2 linked regions of the Minwuia thermotolerans genome follow. Each later gene encodes a partner of the first gene's protein in a complex. Links are inferred from orthologs where the notes say so. Each region holds a gene or a part of one and is shown on either strand. Other genes may lie near its edges.

Region 1 (3,699 bases):
CTGGCCCTCGATGGTCCACCAGCCGTGGGCGAAGACCCGTTTCGGCGGCTTCAGGCCCGCCGACATCAGGAACGCCGGCCAGTAGACCGCGTGAAAGCGCAGGATGTCCTTGCCCACCATGTGCAGGTCGGCCGGCCAGAAGCGCGGATAGAGCCCGGAATCCGTCTCCGGGTAGCCGACGGCGGTCATGTAGTTGGTCAGCGCGTCCAGCCAGACATACATGACGTGCTCCGGATCGCCGGGCACCGGCACACCCCAGTCGAACGTGGTGCGCGAGATCGAAAGATCCCGCAGCCCGGAGCGGACGAAGCTGACGACCTCGTTGCGGCGCTGCGCCGGCAGGATGAAGTCGGGGTTGGCCTCGTAGAACGCGAGCAGGCGGTCCGCCCAGGCCGAAAGCCGGAAGAAGTAGCTCGGCTCCTCGACCCATTCCACCTCGGCGCCCGAGGGCGCGATCATCCGGCCGTCCGGCGTCTTCGTCAGTTCGTCCTCGCCATAGAAGGCTTCGTCGCGCACCGCGTACCAGCCGGCATAGGAACCCAGATAGATGTCCCCGGCCTCCTGCAGCTTGCGCCACAGATCCTGCACGCTCGTGACGTGCCGCTCCTCGGTGGTGCGGATGAAGTCGTCATTGGTGATGTCGAGCGCGCCCATCATGTCGCGGAAGTTCTGCGAGACGCGGTCGCAGAAGGCCTGCGGATCGAGGCCGGCGGCCTGAGCCGATTTCTCGACCTTCTGTCCGTGCTCGTCGGTGCCGGTCAGGAAATGGACCTCATGGCCGTCCAGGCGCTTGAAGCGCGCGATCACATCGCAGGCCAGCGTCGTGTAGGCGTGTCCGATATGCGGCCGGTCGTTGACGTAGTAGATCGGCGTCGTGATGTAGTAGCTCGGCTTCACGGCGGCAGCATCCTGCATGGCGGTCCTGGGTCTGCGCCGGTCTCAGAGACCGGCGCGTCGTGCGGCGTCCTCGAACGCGGAAAACAGGGTCAGGGTCACCGTCTTGCGGTTCAGGTTGACCGCTTCCGTGCGCTCCCGAAGGTGGCGCAGGTTTTCACACAACTCGAACCAATGTTCAAGACTGCCGCCCCTTGCGCGGCGGGCCAGCTCCGCCTCCTGTTCCGATGGGTGGGCGATCTCCGCCGCGCCGCCGCCGGCAAGTACGATGCGCCGCAGCACACCGTCCATCAGATCGCCCAGAATGGCGAAGCGCCGCTCCGCCTCTGCGCCCTTGTCGGTCAGCGCCGCGAGGCGCAGCGCCGCGCCCTTCTCGATCGCCGGTGCACCGGCCAGCACCTCGAGGAGCTGGCGGTAGATCTCCGCACCGCCCGCTTCCGCGAGGCGCAGCGCCCGGCCGGGAGACCGGTCGGCCAGCGCCAACAGCATTTCACGCTCGGATTCGTCGATGTCCGGGCGCAGGCGGCGCAGGACTTCCAGCGCTTCCCGGCTATCGGGTGCGCGCAGGTCGAGACGGCGGCAGCGGGAACGGATGGTCGGCAGCAGCGCGCCGGGCCGGTGCGCCACCAGCAGGAACACGGTGTTGGCCGGCGGCTCTTCCAGCGGCTTCAGCAAGGCGTTCTCGGCGCTGCGGGTCATGTCGTCGGCGGCGTCGATGATCACCACCCGCCGGCCGGCGCGTGCGGCGCTCTGAGCCAGGAAACGCGTGAGCTGACGCACCTCGTCGATGCGGATGCCGGTGAACCATCGCTTCTTCTCGAAATCCCAGGTTCGGCGCAGGCGCACGAGATTGGGGTGGCCGCCCGAGGCGACGGCGGAGAAGACCGGATCTTCCGGATCCGTGTACAGGCCCCTGTCGTCATCGCCGAACAGGCCCCCGTCCCCGTTCCCGGCAAGCAGCCGGCGCGCGAAACGATAGGCAAGGGTCGCCTTGCCGATGCCCGCCGGCCCGGCCAGCAGCCAGGCGTGGTGGAGTTGCCCGCCGCCGGCCATGGCAGCGGCCATGGCGCGCTCGGCCGACTGGTGCCCCATCAGGAAGGGTGTCAGCGCCGGATGAAGGTCGGCGTCGACCTCGTCGGGCGCCGGGCGTTCGAGTTCGTCGCTCATGCCTCCAGCACCGCGTCGAGTGCCGCGCGCACCGACTGCCAGACCGCATCCGGGCCGCCGGTCGCGTCGATCACGCGGCAGCGTTCCGGATCGGCGGCGGCAATGTCGAGAAATCCCTGACGCAGCCGGCGGTGGAAGGCATTCTCCTGACCCTCGAAACGGTCGGCGGCGCCGCCGCGGTCGCGCACCCGGGCGAAGCCGGTTTCGACCGGCGCATCGAGGACGAGGGTGAGATCGGGGCCGAAGCCCCCGAGCGCCAGCCTCTCCACAGCGTCGATGGCGGCAGCATCGACGCCGCCGGCGGCGCCCTGATAGGCGCGGGTGGAATCCGAGAAGCGGTCGCAGACCACGATGGCGCCGCGTTCGATGGCTGGCCGGATGACGCCGGTGACATGGTTGTGGCGTGCGGCGTACAGCACCAGGACCTGCTCGAGCGGGTCAAGGGCGACCGCCCCATCCAGAAGGATCTCCCGCAGCCGTTCCGCGGTCGGCGTGCCGCCGGGTTCGCGCGTGGCCACCACCTCATGGCCGCGTTCGGCCAGATAGCCGGCGCAACGTGCGGCCTGGGTGGATTTGCCGGCGCCCTCGCCGCCTTCGAAGGTGATGAAGAGTCCCCGGCCCGCCGGTTTCCGGATCACTCGGCGCTCCAGATCATGTGGCCGACCGCGGCGGCGATGCGGCCCATGGGGCCGAGCCGGGCAACGTCCGATCCGGCCAGCAGAGGCTGGCGGACGGTCTCGACGCCGGGGATTGTCACTACCAGCTCGGCCAGTGGCTCCCCGGCCTTGACCGGTGCCGGGATGGGACCGTCATAGACGACTTCGACCCGCATCTGTTCGCGCATGTCCGGCGAGAGCGTCAGCGCCAGGGGTTCGGCCGTGACCAGCGGCACGCGCACCTTCTCGCCCAGCCAGACCTCGGCCGTCTCGACTTCCTCCCCATCGGCGAACAGCTTGAAATTACGGAACGTGCGGAAGGCCCACTGCATGAAGCGGACCGACTCGGTGGCCCGCTCCCGGGCGCTCTCCATGCCGGCGAGAACGAAGATCAGGCGCTGGCCGTCGCGCTCGGCCGCGGCCACCAGGCCATAGCCGGCCTCCTCCGTATGGCCGGTCTTCAGGCCGTCGGCGCCATCGAAGCTGTAGAGCACCGGATTGCGGTTGCTCTGTTCAATGTCGTGGTAGGTGAATTTCTTCTCGGCGTAGAGGCCATAGTAATCCGGGAAGTTGCTGATCGTCAGGCTGGCCAGACGCGCCAGGTCGCGCACGCTCATGCGGTGTTCGGGGTCCGGCCAGCCCGTGGCGTTGCGCAGGGTCGTGTTGTCCAGGCCCAGTTCCTGGGCCTTCTCGTTCATGCGCTCGGCGAAGGCCTCCTCGCTGCCGGCCAGGCCTTCGGCGACGACGATGCTCGCATCGTTGCCGGACTGGACGATGATGCCGCGCAGCAGGTCGCCCACCCGGACCTGCTTGCCGACCTCGACGAACATCTTGGAGCCGCCCTTCTTCCAGGCCTTCTCGGAGACCACGAACGTGTCGTCCTCGGTGAGCGTGCCCGCCTTGAGCTGCTCCAGCAGCATGTAGACGGTCATGATCTTGCTCATCGAGGCGGTCGGGATCGGCTCGTCGGGGTTCTTCCGGA
Region 2 (4,338 bases), on another replicon or contig:
GCGGAAGGCGGAAGCGCGTTCCAGCGCCCAGAGGTCGCCGACCTGTTCGACGACGCAGATGATCGCCGGGTCGCGCCGCGGGTCGGCGCAGATCTCGCAGGGGTTCACGGTGTCGACATTGCCGCAGGTCGCGCAGACGCCGACCGATTCGGCGGTCTGGGCCAGCGCCTCGGCCAACGGCAGCATCACCGTTTCCTTGCGCTGGATCATATGGAGCGCCGCGCGCCGCGCCGAACGCGGACCGAGTCCGGGCAGCTTGGCCAGCAGCCTGATCAGGCGTTCGACATCGGCGGCGGCCATGGTTCAGTGACGCTCCAGATCCGGCGTCTTCAGAACGGCAGCTTCATGCCGGGCGGCAGGTCCAGCCCGCCGGTGACTTCGCTCATCTTCTCCTTGGCCGCCCCGTCGGCGCGGCGCTTGGCGTCGTTCAGCGCCGCCACGACCAGATCCTCGACCATCTCGGGGTCTTCGGGGTCGAGCAGGGAGGGATCGATCTTCACCTTCTGCACCGCGCCCTTGGCGGTCATGGTGACCTTGACCATGCCGGCTCCGGCCTCCCCGGTGACCTCCAGTGTCTCCAGTTCGGCCTGCAGGGATTCCATCTTCTCCTGCATGGCCTTGGCCTGTTTCATCAGGTTGCCGAGATTCTTCATCCGTCTTCGTTCTCCTCGTCATCCGGAGCGGGGGGGACCGGCTCGGCGTCAAGCTCCGCCCGGCCGATCACGAACGCCTTCGGAAAATACTTCTTCACCTCGCGGACCAGCGGATCGTCCTCGTCGGAAGCCTGGCGCTGCGCCGCCGCGTCCCGGCGCTGCTCGGCAACGGTCGGCTCGCCCCCGGCATTGGAAATGATAACACCCCAGCGCGCCCCGGTCCGCTGATTCAGCCAGTTGACCAGCCGCTGGCTGAAATCAGCCGGCGCACCGTCGGTCAGCGCGATTTCCAGACGGCCGGGCTGATAGCTCACCAGCCGGACATGGTTCTCCAGATGGCCCAGCAGGCCGATCTCCTTGGCGTCGTCGACGAACTGCAGCAACGCCTGGAAGTCCTGCGGCAGCGGCGGCCCGTCCGGTTCCGGCGCCGCCTGCGGAGAGGGGCGGGAGACCGCCTGCGCCTGCGGCCTGGACCCGCCGCCGCTATTGCCGCTGCGGGGCGGCTGCGGCTGCGGGGGCTGACCCTGTGCCGGGGCGCCGTCGCCCTGCTGCAGACGGCGCATCAGGTCCGCCGGATCGGGCAGGTCGGACGCGTAGGCCAGGCGGATCACCGACATCTCGGCTGCGGCGATCGGCGATGGCGCGTTGCGCGCTTCGGCCAGGGCCTTCAGCAGCATCGACCATGCGCGGGACAGCACCGGCATCGACAGCGCCGCCGCCATGGCCTGACCCTTCTCCCGCTCCTCGGCGGCGCGCGCCTCGGGCGGTTCGTGGCCCGGCGCCAGCTTCTCCGCCGACAGCCAGTGGGTCACTTCCAGCAGATCCTGCAGGATCATCTGCGGGTCCGCGCCGGCGTCGTAGAGTTCCCGCAGCAGGGTCAGCGCTTCGGCGCCCTCCCCCTTCATCGCCGCCTCGTAGAGCTCCAGCACGCGGCGGCGGTCGGCGAGTCCCAGCATGTCGCGGACCAGCGCCTCGCCGGCCTGCCCGCCGCCATGGGCGATGGCCTGATCCAGCAGGGAAAGCGCGTCGCGGACCGACCCTTCGGCGGCGCGCGCCAGTAATTGCAGCGCGCCTTCGTCAACGGCCGCGCCCTCGCTGTCGGCGATCGATTTCAGGTGCCGGATCAGGCCGTCCGCCGGCACCCGTTTCAGATCGAAGCGCTGGCAGCGCGACAGCACCGTCACCGGCACCTTGCGGATCTCGGTGGTGGCGAAGATGAAGACGACGTGCGCCGGCGGCTCCTCCAGCGTCTTCAGCAGCGCATTGAAGGAGTTGTTCGACAGCATGTGGACCTCGTCCACGATGTAGACCTTGAAGCGGCCCTGGACGGGCAGATAGGGCACGCCGTCGAGCAGTTCCCGCATCTGTTCGACCTTGGTGCGGGAGGCGGCATCCAGTTCCTGGACGTCGATGTGCCGCCCTTCGGCGATATCGCGGCAGTCCTTGCAGGTCCCGCAGGGCGTCATGGTCGGGCCGTCGGCCGAGCCGCAGTTGAGCGCCTTGGCAATGATCCGCGCGGTCGTCGTCTTGCCCACGCCGCGCACGCCGGTGAGCATGTAGCCGTGGTGCAGACGCTTGTGCTCGATGGCATTCGAGAGGGTGCGGACCAGCGCGTCCTGGCCGATCAGTTCGTCGAAGCTCTGGGGGCGGTACTTGCGTGCGAGAACCTGATAGGGCGCTGGACCGGCCTCTGTCATCGTCCCTGCACGGCTCCATGGAGTGATCGGGCGGGAGATTGCCCGGCGACCCGGACCGGATTCGTTACGGCTGCTTCCTTCCGGATCTGACCGGGTTGGCGAGCGGTCCGTCCGCAGGCAACCTCCCGGGCCGTATATCGCAAGGAAGTCCCCCCCATTTCAAGGGGAGTCAGCCGCCCAGTTCGCGTCCCCTGTCGCGGGCGGCCAGAACCGCCTTTTCCATCAACGGCTTCAGGCCGCCTTCGGCCATCAGCACCTTCAGCGCCGCCTCGGTCGTGCCGCCGGGGCTGGTGACATTGACGCGAAGCTGCGCCGGGCCCTCGTCCGCATCCCGCGCCAGGCAACCGGCGCCGTAGACCGTCTGCAGCGCCAGCTTTGCCGACAGCGCCGCCGGCAGGCCCGCCGCCTCGCCCGCCGCGGCCAGACATTCGATCATGTGGAAGACATAGGCCGGACCGGAACCGGAAACCGCCGTCACCGCGTCCATCTGGCTCTCGTCCTCGACCCATGCGACTTCGCCCACCGCCGCCAGCAGTTCGCCGGCGCGGACCTTCATCGCCTTGGTGACGTTCGGATTCGGGCAGGCGACCATCATCCCCTTGCCCACCGCCGCCGGCGTGTTGGGCATGGTGCGCACGATCGCCGCGTCGCCGCCCAGTGCGCCTTCGAAGAAGCCGATGGTGGTGCCCGCGGCGATGGAGAGGAACTGCGTCTCCGGCGACCTGAAACGGGCATAGGCCGGCGCGACGTCGGCCATCATCTGCGGCTTCACCGCCAGGATCACGCAGTCGGGGGCGAATCCGTCCGGGACGTCGTCCGCGGCGGACACGACGGTGACACCCTTCGCCTTCAACGCCGTCTGCGCGGCCTCGGCCGGCTCCACGATCACCACCGTCCGCGGATCGGTACCGCGCGCCAGCCAGCCGTCCAGCATGGCGCCGCCCATCTTGCCGCAACCGACGAGAAGCAGTCCGTTGGCCATCATCGTCTCCCCGAAATCCCCGCAGAATCATTCGGCGTCCTCGGGCCTGACCCGAGGACCCATGTATCCATCAACGCAGGACTGGGCCCTCGGATCAAGTCCGAGGGCGCCGTCGATGCAAAGGCCGGTGTTCCCGTCTCAGACCTGCACGAAGTCGGCGCAATAGGGGTTCGTCATGCGCTCGTTGCCGAAGGTCGACGTGTCGCCATGACCGGGCACGAAGGTGACATCGTCGCCCAGCGGCCATAGCTTCTCCCGGATCGAGGTGATGAGCTGCTGATGGTTGCCGCGCGGGAAATCTGTGCGCCCGACCGAGCCGCGGAACAGCACGTCGCCGACGATGGCGATCTTCGAGGGCTCGTGGAAGAAGATCACGTGGCCCGGCGTGTGGCCCGGGCAATGGCGGACCTGCAGCGTCATGGTGCCGACGGTGACCTCGTCGCCGTCTTCCAGCCAGCGGTCCGGCGTGAAGGAGCGGGCATGGCCGAAGCCGAAACGCTGCGCCTTCTCGTCGAGACGGTCGATCCAGAAGGTCTCCTCCTTCTGCGGCCCCTCGATCGGCAGCTCCAGCTTCTCGGCCAGTTCCGCCACCGCACCGGCATGGTCGAGATGTCCGTGGGTGACCAGGATCTTCTCCAGCCTGACGCCGTTCTCCTTCGCCACCTCCAGCAGGCGCTCGGCGTCGCCGCCGGGGTCCGTCAGGGCGCCCGCCATGGTCTCCGGATCCCAGATGACGCAGGCGTTCTGGCGGAAGGGCGTGACGGGCACGATGGCGACTTTCATGGACTTCTCCCCTTGGCTGTCATGCAGATGTAGCGGCCCCCGCCGCGCGCGTGAAGAGGCGGCGATTGACGCCCGCCATGCCCTGGGGCATCTGACGCCGGTTCCAGGGGAGGGAGCGCATGATTCGCAACGAGATCAGGGCCACGCCGATCTTCTCCGACCACATGCCGATCCGTGTGGTGGAGAAGGCGAACGGCCGCTACGTGCTGGAGACGGAGTTCAG

What was found.
Region 2: the proteins of CWC60_RS02275 (region 1) and CWC60_RS16015 are in contact, whole or in part, in a cryo-EM structure (PDB 8GIZ), measured with the Escherichia coli proteins. The link is inferred for Minwuia thermotolerans from one-to-one orthologs.

What each region holds. Positions count from the first base shown.
Region 1 is NZ_PIGG01000012.1:3,273-6,971, reverse strand. What follows is about bases 1-3,000. They hold CWC60_RS02275 (DNA polymerase III subunit delta'), read right to left. Parts: upstream 2,062-3,000; coding sequence 940-2,061; downstream 1-939. Other genes in these bases: CWC60_RS02265 (D-alanyl-D-alanine carboxypeptidase family protein), read right to left, coding at 2,696-3,000; tmk (dTMP kinase), read right to left, coding at 2,058-2,696; metG (methionine--tRNA ligase), read right to left, coding at 1-915. In the rest of the region: more of CWC60_RS02265, read right to left, coding at 3,001-3,699. UniProt on the Escherichia coli protein: Part of the beta sliding clamp loading complex, which hydrolyzes ATP to load the beta clamp onto primed DNA to form the DNA replication pre-initiation complex.
Region 2 is NZ_PIGG01000051.1:19,750-24,087, forward strand. What follows is about bases 1-2,884. They hold CWC60_RS16015 (DNA polymerase III subunit gamma/tau), read right to left. Parts: upstream 2,351-2,884; coding sequence 650-2,350; downstream 1-649. Other genes in these bases: recR (recombination mediator RecR), read right to left, coding at 1-300; CWC60_RS16010 (YbaB/EbfC family nucleoid-associated protein), read right to left, coding at 330-653; proC (pyrroline-5-carboxylate reductase), read right to left, coding at 2,520-2,884. Outside these bases: more of proC, read right to left, coding at 2,885-3,332; CWC60_RS16030 (MBL fold metallo-hydrolase), read right to left, coding at 3,471-4,115; CWC60_RS16035 (PaaI family thioesterase), read left to right, coding at 4,235-4,338. UniProt on the Escherichia coli protein: Part of the beta sliding clamp loading complex, which hydrolyzes ATP to load the beta clamp onto primed DNA to form the DNA replication pre-initiation complex.